Regions from separate parts of the Pseudomonas sp. St316 genome, predicted to be linked through region 1. Evidence: predicted binding sites of a transcription regulator. Region 1 holds the regulator's gene; the other holds the start of a gene.
What was found. Region 1 encodes sigma-54, which starts transcription at its own class of promoters, with help from an activator protein. Its sites were predicted from a motif close to ANTGGCATNNANNTTGCTNT; they were not measured.
Positions count from the first base shown of each region.

Region 2: the regulator sigma-54 is predicted to act here: its motif matches at 3,783-3,802, upstream of glnK (P-II family nitrogen regulator).

Region 1 is NZ_AP021901.1:5,631,104-5,637,430, reverse strand. Features, by position in the region: gene KI237_RS25270 (HPr family phosphocarrier protein) at 1-155, opposite strand, end outside; gene rapZ (RNase adapter RapZ) at 171-1,028, opposite strand; gene ptsN (PTS IIA-like nitrogen regulatory protein PtsN) at 1,032-1,496, opposite strand; gene hpf (ribosome hibernation-promoting factor, HPF/YfiA family) at 1,509-1,817, opposite strand; gene KI237_RS25250 (RNA polymerase factor sigma-54) at 1,894-3,387, opposite strand; gene lptB (LPS export ABC transporter ATP-binding protein) at 3,552-4,277, opposite strand; gene lptA (lipopolysaccharide transport periplasmic protein LptA) at 4,277-4,825, opposite strand; gene lptC (LPS export ABC transporter periplasmic protein LptC) at 4,812-5,381, opposite strand; gene KI237_RS25230 (KdsC family phosphatase) at 5,389-5,913, opposite strand; gene KI237_RS25225 (KpsF/GutQ family sugar-phosphate isomerase) at 5,914-6,327, opposite strand, start outside.
Region 2 is NZ_AP021901.1:6,564,622-6,570,948, forward strand. Features, by position in the region: gene KI237_RS29365 (HAD family hydrolase) at 1-518, shown strand, start outside; gene sutA (dormancy-specific transcriptional regulator SutA) at 812-1,135, opposite strand; gene KI237_RS29375 (secondary thiamine-phosphate synthase enzyme YjbQ) at 1,238-1,663, opposite strand; gene KI237_RS29380 (ammonium transporter) at 1,875-3,209, opposite strand; gene glnK (P-II family nitrogen regulator) at 3,243-3,581, opposite strand; gene KI237_RS29390 (accessory factor UbiK family protein) at 3,995-4,255, shown strand; gene KI237_RS29395 (methyl-accepting chemotaxis protein) at 4,309-5,949, opposite strand.

The sequences.
Region 1 (6,327 bases):
ATCGCCATGATGCTTTTACCGTCGACCGCGGTCTCGGGTGTGCGGCCAACCCTGATGGTGGTGTCCTTGAACTGGCCCGCGACTCCGACGAACTTGGCCGACGCTCGGGCATGCAAACCCAGCTTGTTGATGATTTCAATTTCCTGAGCAGGCATCGCGATGTGAATCCTTTAGCTGAGGTCGCGGTGGCGAACCTGGACGTTCTTCAGGGATTGTTGCAGGAGCTGACCCAGGCGTTCGGTCAGGTAGACGGAGCGGTGATGGCCGCCGGTACAGCCGATGGCGATCGTGACATAGGCACGGTTGCTCGCCGCAAAGCGGGGCAGCCATTTGAGCAGGTAGCTGGAGATGTCCTGGTACATTTCCTCGACATCCGGCTGGGCGGCCAGGTAGTCGATCACCGGTTGGTCGAGCCCGGACTGCGCGCGCAATTCCGGTTTCCAATAAGGGTTGGGCAGGCAACGCACATCGAACACCAGGTCGGCGTCTACGGGCATGCCACGCTTGAAACCGAACGACTCCACCAGGAACGCCGTGCCCGGCTCGGGTTGGTTGAGCAGGCGCAGCTTGATCGTGTCACGCAACTGATACAGGTTCAGGTGCGTGGTGTTGACCTTCAGGTCTGCCAGATCGGCGATCGGCCCCAGTAGCTGGCTTTCATCCTCGATGGCTTCGGCCAGGGAGCGGTTGGCATTGCTCAGCGGGTGGCGCCGGCGGGTTTCGGAAAAGCGCTTGAGCAGTGTCTCTTCATCGGCATCCAGGTACAGCACGTCGCACTGGATATGCCGGCTGCGCACTTCCTCGAGCAGTTCAGGAAAACGCGACAGGTGGCTTGGCAGGTTACGCGCATCGATGGACACCGCCACCAGCGGCTGCGCCAACTCGGTGTGGATCAGGGCGCGCTCGGCCAGTTCCGGCAGCAGGCCGGCGGGCAGGTTGTCGATGCAATAGTAGCCGCTGTCCTCAAGCACGTTGAGGGCCGTGCTTTTACCGGAGCCGGAGCGGCCACTGACAATGATCATGCGCATTTTTTAATGACCGTTCTGCTCGTCCAGGACAACCTGGTACAAAGCTTCGTTACTCGGTGCGCTGCGCAGTTTTTCGCGCACTTCCTTGCGGTCCAGCATGCTGGCAATCTGGCGCAGCAGCTCAAGGTGCGCATCGGTCGCTGCCTCCGGTACCAGCAATACAAAAAGCAGGTCGACCGGGGCGCCGTCGATGGCGTCGAAATCTATAGCGGTTTCAAGGTGCAACAGCGCGCTGATCGGCGCGGCACAACCCTTGAGACGGCAGTGGGGAATGGCGATGCCGTTGCCAAAACCGGTGGAACCGAGTTTTTCACGGGCAACGAGGGCCTCGAAGACGTCCTGCATTTCCAGATCCGGCACCTCGCGGTGGATCAGGTTGGCAATGTGTTCGAGGGCTTTCTTTTTACTGCCGCCCGGCGCGTTCACTTGGGAACGGCCGGGGGTCAGGATGGTTTCTAGTCGGATCATGGATTGGGGGGGTTAACGACCGGTTGCGCCCTGGAGGAGGCTCTGGGTCTTTTCCTTATGCTTTTTGAGTTGGCGATCCAGCTTGTCGGTCAGCAGGTCAATCGCGGCATACATGTCTGTGTGCTCTGCGTTGGCGACCACTTGTCCGCCGGGAATATGCAGCGTGGCTTCGATTTTCTGCAGCAGCTTCTCGACGGTCATCGTGACTTGCACGTTGGTGATCTTGTCGAAATGCCTCTCCAATCGGTCGAGCTTTTCGCCGACGTAGATGCGCAGGGGTTCGGTCACTTCCAGTTGGTGTCCACTGATCTTGACTTGCATACAGCTTCTCCTTCGTTGCCAGTGCATAAAGCGGCAGGCAGAAATGCCTGCCACTGGAACGCTGTGGCGTGGCCTGTTACATCAACCGCTTGCGTTCGCTCGAAGGCGCGATCCCGAGGGATTCGCGGTATTTGGCGACGGTACGGCGGGCCACCTGAATGCCTTGTGCCTCCAGTAAACCAGCGATCTTGCTGTCACTCAACGGCTTTTTCTGATTTTCCGCAGCCACCAGTTTTTTGATGATCGCGCGGATGGCCGTGGACGAGCATTCGCCGCCTTCGGAGGTGCTGACGTGGCTGGAGAAAAAGTATTTCAATTCATAGATGCCCCGAGGGGTATGCATGAATTTCTGGGTGGTTACCCGGGAAATCGTCGACTCGTGCATGCCCACCGCCTCGGCAATGTCATGCAGGACCAACGGTTTCATCGCTTCATCGCCGTACTCCAGGAAGCCGCGCTGATGCTCGACGATCTGGGTGGCCACTTTCATCAGGGTTTCGTTGCGGCTTTGCAGGCTCTTGATGAACCAGCGCGCTTCCTGCAACTGGTTGCGCATGAAGGTGTTGTCGGCGCTGGTGTCGGCGCGCTTCACAAAGCCGGCGTACTGGGCGTTGACCCGCAGCTTGGGCATCGACTCCTGGTTGAGCTCCACCAGCCAGCGATCATTGTGCTTGCGCACGATCACGTCGGGGACCACATATTCGGGCTCGGTGGATTCGATCTGCGAGCCGGGGCGCGGATTGAGGCTCTGCACCAGTTCGATGACCTGGCGCAGCTCATCTTCCTTGAGCTTCATGCGACGCATCAGTTGGCTGTAGTCGCGGCCACCCAACAGGTCGATGTAATCGGTGACCAGGCGCTTGGCTTCGGCCAACCAGGGTGTCTTGGCGGACAACTGGCGCAGTTGCAGCAACAGGCATTCGCCCAGGTTGCGGGCGCCGATGCCGGCTGGTTCGAACTGCTGGATGCGATGAAGGACGGCTTCGATCTCGTCCAGCTCGATGTCGAGCTCGGGGTCGAAGGCCTCGAGGATTTCCTCGAGGGTCTCGTCCAGGTAGCCCTGGTTGTTGATGCAATCGATCAGGGTCACGGCGATCAGGCGATCGGTATCGGACATCGGCGCCAGGTTCAACTGCCACAGCAGATGGCTTTGCAGGCTTTCGCCAGCAGAGGTGCGGGTGGTGAAGTCCCACTCGTCGTCATCGCTGCTCGGCAGGCTGCTGGCGCTGGTCTGGTAGACGTCGTCCCAGGCCGTGTCCACCGGCAGTTCGTTGGGGATGCGTTCGTTCCATTCGCCATCCTCGAGGTTGTCCACCGTCGGGGCGGTTTCCTGGTAGGCCGGTTCAGGGATTTCGGTGTTGGTCTTCTGCTCGACGTTGTCGGCCAGCGGGTCGGTGTTGTCGAAGTCGTCGCCTTCTTCCTGGCGTTCGAGCATCGGATTGGACTCCAGGGCCTCCTGGATTTCCTGTTGCAGGTCCAGGGTCGACAATTGGAGCAGGCGGATGGCCTGTTGCAGCTGCGGTGTCATCGTCAGCTGCTGGCCCATTCTCAAGACTAGCGATGGTTTCATGGCAGGGGCTTAACACCTTATTCGCCGGCGCACATGCGCCATCCACTACAGGGCGCCGAGGCGCCAAACTTAAGCAAATTATATGCCTGAAACTGAAGTGTTTGCCTAGAGCGTCGCCATAATAAAATTAAACGACGCTCGGGCAATTCGCCAGACACTTGTGCTTACAGGCGGAACTCATGGCCCAGATACACTTCCTTGACCAGGTCATTGGCCAGGATGGCTGCCGAATCGCCTTCGGCGATCAGTTGGCCGTCGTTGACAATGTAGGCGGTTTCGCAGATATCCAGCGTCTCGCGCACGTTGTGGTCGGTGATCAGCACGCCGATCCCCTTGGCCTTGAGGTGATGGATGATCTGCTTGATGTCGCCCACCGAGATGGGGTCCACGCCGGCGAACGGTTCGTCGAGCAGGATGAACTTCGGTGCGGTGGCCAGGGCGCGGGCGATTTCCACGCGACGGCGCTCGCCACCGGACAGGCTCATGCCCAGGTTGTCGCGAATATGACTGATGTGGAATTCCTGTAGCAGGCTTTCCAGCTCCTGGCGACGACCGGCCTTGTCGAGTTCCTTGCGGGTCTCGAGGATTGCCATGATGTTGTCGGCAACCGACAGTTTGCGGAAAATCGACGCTTCTTGCGGCAAATAGCCGATACCTGCCTTCGCCCGACCGTGCATTGGCTGGTGGCTGACATCCAGGTCGTCGATCAGCACGCGACCCTGATCGGCCTGGACCAGGCCGACGATCATGTAGAAGCAGGTGGTCTTGCCCGCGCCGTTGGGGCCGAGCAGGCCGACGATCTGGCCGCTGTCGATGGACAGGCTGACATCGCGCACGACTTGACGGCTCTTGTAGCTCTTGGCCAGATGCTGAGCTTTCAGAGTTGCCATTACTGGGCCTTCTGCTCGTCGGTTTTCTTTTTCGGTTGGATCACCATGTCGATCCGCGGACGCGACTCGGTCACCTTGCTGCCGGTGGCGCGACCGGCGCTGGCGAGTTTCTTGTTGGTGTCGTAGACGATTTTCTCGCCTTGGGTCACGTTGTTGTCCTTGTCGACGACCTTGGCGCGGTCGATCAGGACCACGCGATCCTGGGAGGCGTGGTACTGGATGGTGATCCCGTAGCCCTGCACAGGCTTGGTATCGCCTGCGGTTTGCAGCTGCTCGAAATAGGCCAGGTTGCCCACCGAGGTGACTACGTCGATGTCGCCGGACGGGGTGCGGGTGATGGTCACGGTATTGCCGGTGACCTTCATCGAGCCCTGGGTGATGATCACGTCGCCTTTATAGGTGGCGACGCCATTCTTGTCGTCGAGCTGGGCATCGTCAGCCTGGATGCGGATAGGCTGGTTGCGGTCGTCGGGAAGAGCCCAGGCGCTCGCGCTTCCCAGTGCTGCGCCCAGACTGAGCAAAATAGGGAGGGTTTTAGCGAGCTTCATACTGTCCTCTTACGTTCGATAGCAGGTGTATCCTGCTTTCCTTCAAATACGCTTTCATTCCCGTGCCGGTCGATACACCCCCAGCGCCGTCGATTCTAACGGGTTGCTCGGTCTGCGCATATTGTTGCTGTGGGAACACGGTCATGCGCGTGCTGGTGATGATGGTCGTACGGTTTTTCTCGTCGGTTCGGGCAACGCGCACCGAGTCGATCAGTTCCACTTCGGTGCCGCCGGAATTGACCTCGGCGTGCTCGCTCTGCACATGCCACGGAAATTCGGTGCCGCGGAACATGTTCAGGTCGGGCTTGGTGACCAGCGTAATGTCAGTGGCCTTTACGTGGTCGACCTTGTCGGACGTCATCTCGTATTGCACTTTACCGTCGGGCAGGTACTGCAGGGTATGCGTGTTGGTCGCGTACCAGTCGATCTTTTCCTCGACCTGGGCCGCAGGCTGGTCGAGAAACCGTTCAGGGCTGATGTTCCAGTAGCCCACCGCAGCAAAAATCGCCGCGATACAACCGAACACCACAATGGTGCGAATCTTCTTGCTCAGCATAAATGGCTCACAGGTACGCGGCGTTGGCCGCTTCGAGGCGGCCCTGGGCGCGCAGGATCAGTTCACAGAATTCGCGGGCCGCACCTTCACCGCCTCGCGCTGTGGTGACGCCGTGGGCGTGCTCGCGGACGAAGCTGGCCGCGTTGGCGACCGCCATGCCCAGGCCGACCCGGCGAATCACGGGCAGGTCTGGCAGGTCGTCACCCAGGTAGGCCACCTGTTCATAGCTTAGGTTGAGTTGACCCAGAAGCTCGTCCAGCACCACCAGTTTGTCTTCGCGCCCCTGGTAAAGGTGTGGGATGCCGAGGTTCTTGGCGCGTCGCTCGACCACTGGGGTCTTGCGGCCGCTGATGATAGCGGTCTGCACGCCGGCAGCCATCAACATCTTGATGCCTTGGCCGTCGAGGGTGTTGAACGTCTTGAACTCGCTGCCGTCTTCAAGGAAGTACAGGCGACCGTCGGTCAGTACGCCGTCGACATCGAACACCGCCAGCTTGATGGCTTGGCCGCGTTGCAACAGGTCTGTGTTCATTTACATGACTCCCGCACGCAGCAAATCGTGCATGTTCAGGGCGCCCACCGGACGGTCTTCGTCGTCGACGACCACCAGGGCGCTGATCTTGTGGTCTTCCATGATTTTCAGGGCCTCGGCGGCGAGCATCTCGGCGCGGGCGGTCTTGCCGTGAGGCGTCATGACTTGCTCGATGGTCGCACTGTGGATGTCGATGGTGCGGTCCAGGGTGCGGCGCAGGTCGCCGTCGGTGAAGATTCCCGCGAGCTTGCCGTCGGCCTCCAGGACCACCGTCATGCCCAGCCCCTTGCGGGTCATCTCCATGAGCGCGTCCTTGAGCAGCGTGCCGCGCAGCACTTGCGGCAACTCCTGGCCTGCGTGCATCACATTTTCGACTTTCAGCAGCAGGCGACGGCCGAGGGCGCCACCGGGGTG
Region 2 (6,327 bases), 930 kb from region 1:
ATCGCATCAGTGCGTTGCGTCGACGGGTACTGTTCCGTGCCTTGCAGGAAGCCGGCTACGACCAGTGGCAAGCCTGCGAACTGGCGGACCAGGCCTTCGAGACGTTCCTGCACGCCCGCCATCAACTGGAGATTTTTCCCGAGGTGCAGCCCACCCTGGAGATCCTGGCCAATCATTTCGCCCTCGGCGTAGTCACCAATGGCAACGCCGACGTGCGGCGCCTGGGGCTGGCGGACTATTTCAAATTCGCCTTGTGTGCCGAAGACATCGGCATCGCCAAGCCTGACGCCCGGCTGTTCCAGGAAGCCCTGCAACGCGGCGGCGCCACGGCACAGACTGCCGTGCACATTGGCGATCACCCGGGCGACGACATCGCCGGGGCCCAACAGGCCGGCCTGCGCGCCGTATGGTTCAACCCCACGGGCAAGGCCTGGGAGGCCGAGCATGCGCCGGATGCAGAAATCCGCAGCCTGACCGAACTGCCAGGGTTATTGGCAGGATGGCATCGCCAGCGTTGAACCCCGCCCTGTAGCCACTACAACCTCTGTGGGAGCAACTGTCTTGGATGGTTTATCTAGCCATCCTTTTCAGGGGGCAGCAAAACCCTCACAGCTCTGCGCCAGGCACAAAACCCTGTGGGAGCGAGCTTGCTCGCGAAGGCGGCGGCACATCCAGCATTGATGTGACAGATAGACCGCTATCGCGAGCAAGCTCGCTCCCACAGGGACTGCGCATGGCCCGGGGATGGAATCGCGCCCATGAAAAAGCCCGCAGCGACGGCGGGCTTTTTCAGCAAGCAAGAAGCAGAAGCTCAGATAGGGCGGCTGCCGTACTTGTTGTCAGGCTTCTTGGGCGGATCAGCGACCACGTTGGCTTCCACTTCCTGCACCTTACCGCCCCTGGCCAGGAATTCCTCCATGGCCTTGGCGAGCGCATCACGCTCCTTGTTCTTGGCCTCTACGCTCGGCAACTCGTCGACCGACACCGCAGCCTTGGCCTTGCCTTTGGCGGTAGGAACCGGAACATCGGCCCCATCATCGTCGGCAACGTCTTCAGCCGCCGCTTCAAGGCCTTCTTCGGCCTCGTCTTCGTCGCCTACTTCGAGGTCGTCGTTTTCCAGATCATCGTCGCTCATGTTCTACCTCATGACTTGCGAAAAGCAGATTAGTTATAGCCCAGCTTCGCCATCTGTTCGAAGGCTGCCAGAAAAAATTCAACATCCGCCGGCCATCAGCGGTTACGCCCCGTCACCGTACAAGGTGGCGAGGACTTTACGAGCACCGCCGTGATCACGGTGCTCGCCCAGATAAACACCTTGCCAGGTACCCAATGCCAGCCGTCCTGCCGTGACCGGCAGGCTGATCTGACAACCGAGCACACTGGCCTTGAAGTGCGCCGGGAGGTCGTCCAGGCCTTCGTCGTTGTGCTCATAATCGGCGGTTCCTTGTGGGATCAGCCGATTGAAAAATCGTTCGAAGTCCCGACGTACCGCCGGATCGGCGTTCTCGTTGATGGTCAACGAAGCCGAGGTATGCTGCAGCCACAGATGCAACAGACCGACACGACACGCCTGGAGTTCAGGCAGGCCGGCGAGCAACTCGTCCGTCACCAGATGAAAGCCCCGAGGCCTTGCCCGCAGCGTTATCAGCGTCTGTTGCCACATACACATCTCCGCACGTTCGGCGCGCATTCTAGCGCGCTCTGGGAAAAAACAAAGGGCCTAATATTCTTGCTTCGGTGTAAGCCTTTGGCGGTATAAAAACCCATGTCGCATCCACAACAAAAGGCGTCGGAAAAACCACTGCACCTTGTGAGCAATGACAAATTCCAGACAAAAAAATGCCCGGCGAACCGGGCATTTTTTTTGCGTGTGCCTACAGGTTGTAGCCACGTTCGTTGTGCTGGGCCAGGTCCAGGCCCACCGCTTCTTCTTCCTCGGTGACACGCAGACCCATGACGGCGTCCAGGACCTTGAGGATGATGAAGGTGACGATCGCGGTGTAGACCACCGTGAAACCCACGCCCTTGAATTGAATCCACACTTGCGCACCGATATCGGTCACGGTGCCGAAGCCACCCAGGGCCGGTGCCGCGAACACACCGGTCAGGATCGCGCCGAGGATACCGCCGATGCCGTGCACGCCGAAGGCGTCCAGGGAGTCGTCGTAGCCGAGTTTGCGCTTGAGGGTAGTGGCGCAGAAGAAGCACACCACGCCCGCTGCCAGGCCGATGACCAGGGCGCCCATCGGGCCCACGGTGCCGGCAGCCGGGGTGATGGCAACCAGGCCCGCCACGACGCCCGAGGCGATGCCCAGTGCGCTTGGCTTGCCGTGGGTGATCCACTCGGCAAACATCCAGCCCAGCGCCGCCGCAGCGGTCGCGATCTGGGTCACTAGCATCGCCATGCCGGCGGTGCCGTTGGCGGCGACAGCGGAACCGGCGTTGAAACCGAACCAGCCGACCCACAGCATGGCCGCGCCCATCAGGGTGTAACCCAGGTTATGCGGCGCCATTGGCGTGGTCGGGAAGCCTTTGCGCTTGCCCAATACCAGGCACGCCACCAGGCCTGCGACACCGGCGTTGATGTGCACCACGGTGCCGCCGGCGAAGTCCAGCACGCCCCAGTCCCACAGCAGGCCGCCGTTACCGGACCAGACCATGTGCGCAATCGGCGCATACACCAGGGTGAACCACACGCCCATGAAGACCAGCATGGCGGAGAACTTCATCCGCTCGGCAAATGCGCCGACGATCAGGGCCGGGGTGATGATGGCGAAGGTCATCTGGAAGGTGATGAACACCGCTTCAGGGAACAGCGCCGCCGGGCCGGTCAGGCTGGCTGGCGTGACGCCCGCCAGGAAGGCTTTGCCGAAACCGCCGATGAAGGAATTGAAGTTGACGACGCCCTGCTCCATGCCGGTGGTGTCGAACGCAATGCTGTAGCCATAGATGACCCACAGGATGCTGATCAGACCGGTAATGGCAAAGCACTGCATCATCACGGAAAGAAGGTTTTTCGACCGAACCATGCCGCCGTAGAACAGCGCCAGGCCAGGAATGGTCATGAACAGTACAAGAATCGTGGCCGTGAGCATCCAGGCGGTGTCGCCGGAGTTCAGGACTGGGGCTGCCGCTTCTTCTGCCATGGCCAGGCCAGGCATTGCGAAGGACAACAGGGCTCCTAGCCCTGCGAATTTACGCAGAGTCATATTGTTTTCTCCTGGGGCGTTGGGTTTGGCGGCTTAGATGGCGTCGGTATCGGTTTCGCCGGTACGGATGCGGATAGCCTGTTCCAGATTGACCACAAAGATCTTCCCGTCACCGATCTTGCCGGTGTTGGCGGCCTTGGTGATAGCCTCGATCACCCGATCAAGATCCTTGTCGTCAATGGCGACATCGATCTTCACCTTGGGCAGGAAATCGACCACGTACTCCGCGCCGCGATACAGCTCGGTGTGACCTTTCTGCCGGCCGAAGCCTTTGACCTCAGTAACGGTAATGCCCTGCACGCCGATCTCGGACAACGACTCGCGCACGTCGTCCAACTTGAACGGCTTGATGATGGCAGTGACTAGCTTCATGAAACTTTCTCCCGAATTGGTGGACTTGCCCCAGGAAAACAAACCCGACTCAAGTCTAAGCGCAGTGCCTGGCTTTGTAACGCGTCGTCGGCCCAAGTTGCCCGACAGGTGCCAGTTAACCGATCCCGACGAAACTCCCCGTTCCGCCTGCTGCACTGCATTCGTCACAGCGACTGCATCAGTGCGTGGGTCATCAGCCACTAAGCAGAAACCTTGCCATCTGCACCAAACCCTCTGATTTCAGTCTCTTGGCCACCTGTTCAACGCGCGTTGCGCCATGAACCGCAGCGATACGCACAACAACAGTGCAGCACTGCCCAGCCCCCTGCGCGAAAAGCGTGCATCCCTGGCTTGCGAATTGACTATAGACACTGCGTGATACACTGCCCGCCATTGTTTTCAGGACACCTGCCATGCTTGCGCCCAAAGACCTCCTCGACGCCCTGAGCGGCCACGCCTCCCGCATCTTGAGTGGCGACACGCCGCTGCCCAAAAGCGAAATCGAAAGCCAGTTCAAAGCCCTGCTGCAAAGCGGCTTCAGCAAACTGGACCTGGTGAGCCGGGAAGAATTCGACAGCCAAATGGTCGTGCTGGCCCGGACCCGGGCGCGGCTGGAGAGCCTGGAGGCGAAGGTGGCGGAGTTGGAAGCGCGACTGGCTCCGGTAGCGGAATAAGCCGCGAGCCGGCGCCATACGCCCGGTCACCCAGGCGTATTCAACCCGACGGGTCAGAGACGGAAACGGCCGACCAGGGTATTGAATGACAGGGCCAGGTTGGACAGCTCCTGGCTCGAAGCATTGGTCTGGTTCGCCCCAGCCGCAGTCTGGGTCGAGAGATCCTGGATATTCACCAGATTGCGATCGACCTCACGGGCCACATGGGCCTGTTCCTCGGACGCCGTGGCAATCACTAGGTTACGGTCATTGATCTGCGAAATACCGTCGGCAATCAGCTCCAATGCCTCGCCAGTGGCGCGGGCCAGACTTTGGGTCTCGGTCACCAGCGTCTGGCTCTTGCCCATGGCATCAACCGCACTGTCGGCACGGTCCTGCACCGAGTGGATCATGCTCTCGATTTCACCGGTGGACGCCTGGGTCCGCGCCGCCAGGGCGCGAACCTCATCGGCCACCACGGCGAAGCCGCGACCCTGCTCCCCGGCGCGGGCCGCCTCGATGGCCGCGTTGAGCGCCAACAGGTTGGTCTGTTCGGCGATCCCGCGGATCACATCCAGCACCTTGCCGATATCGCGGACCTGCACGGCAAGGTCCCTGACCAGTCCGGTGGATGAGGTAATTTCCTGGGTGGCGTTGTTGATCGCCTGCACCGCGCTACGAGCCTGATCACGTCCTTCACTGGCCTGCGTGCTGGTCGATTGCGAAGCCTGTGAAGTGGAGACCGCGTTGCGAGCCACTTCCTCGACCGCCGAAGTCATCTCGGTCACGGCCGTGGCGGCCTGCTGGATCTCGTCATTCTGCCGGATCAAGGCACGACTGCCATCATCGGTGACCGCCGTCAGTTCCTCGGCGGCAGAAGCCAACTGGTCCGAAGCGTTGGCAATCTGCTGGATGGTGGACTTCAAGCTCGTCTGCATGTCACCCAAGGCCTTGAGCAATTGACCGGCCTCGTCGCGACCGCGGCTGGTGATGTGCTGGGTCAGGTCGCCCTGGGCGATGCGTTGCGCGCAATCGACCGCCGTGGCAATGGGTCGGCTGATCAGGCGGCTGATAAACACGCCCAACAGCAGCGCGGCAATGAAGGCCACGACGATGCCGCTGTACAACACGGTCTTGGCCGTCACCTCCTGCTGCGTGGCGGCCTTGGCGTCTTCGCTGATCTGGCGGTCATTGGAGTCGATCATGATGGTCAACTGGTCCATCACCTTGCGATAGGTTTTCTGCAGGTCACCCAGCAGCAGGGCGCGGCCGTTCTCCAGATCGCCAGCCGCCATCATCGCCACGTACTGCTGAACCATGGCCTGGTAGACCGGCCAATCGCGGGCCATCTGGTCGCCGGCCAGGCGCTCGTCTTCAGCCAGGATCCCTTTACGGTAAGCGGCGAAGGCCTGTTCACTGGCCAACTGATTGGCTTTCATCGAGGCAAGAAACTCATCCTTCATGCTCTGCGGGGCGTTGCCGGCGGTAGCGACATACAGCCGGTACATGTCGCGCGTCTGGCCAACCGCCTTGGTCTTGGTCTGCGACGTGTTGGCGACCGAAACCAGGTTGTTGTTGAACACCCCCAGCAAGCGTGTCGACAGCGCGGAAACACCACTGACGCCCAGCATGCCCACGGCGAGCGTGATCAAGGCACAGAGGAAAAACGAGGTGATCAGTTTGGTCGATAATTTTGCATCATTGAGCCAGTTCATCGGTGGATCCTCATGGGATGCTGGTCCAGCAGCCCTGTTATGTGTGCATTTCCCTGCCCCGCGTAACGCCAGGTAAAGGGCCTGTGTCCGGATTCCATCGCCGCTCGGGTCCGCCTGCCGACAGGACACTGTTGGCGCGACGCTTGATAGTTTTTTCGTCATGACGTCGTACAACATCACAAACATACAAGCAAAAACCCCTGTTAACCCTCAAGCTGGATGGAGCGATCTCCTTTCTTTCCTGCCCATTGCGCTCGCGACGCTTTTGGTCAGAACCCTTCTGAAACACCTTAAATAGAGCCGTTTCATAAAAAAAAAAAATGATGGCCCTTGGCCATTTTCATTGAGAAATGTTACATCATGTGACATATTCATCGC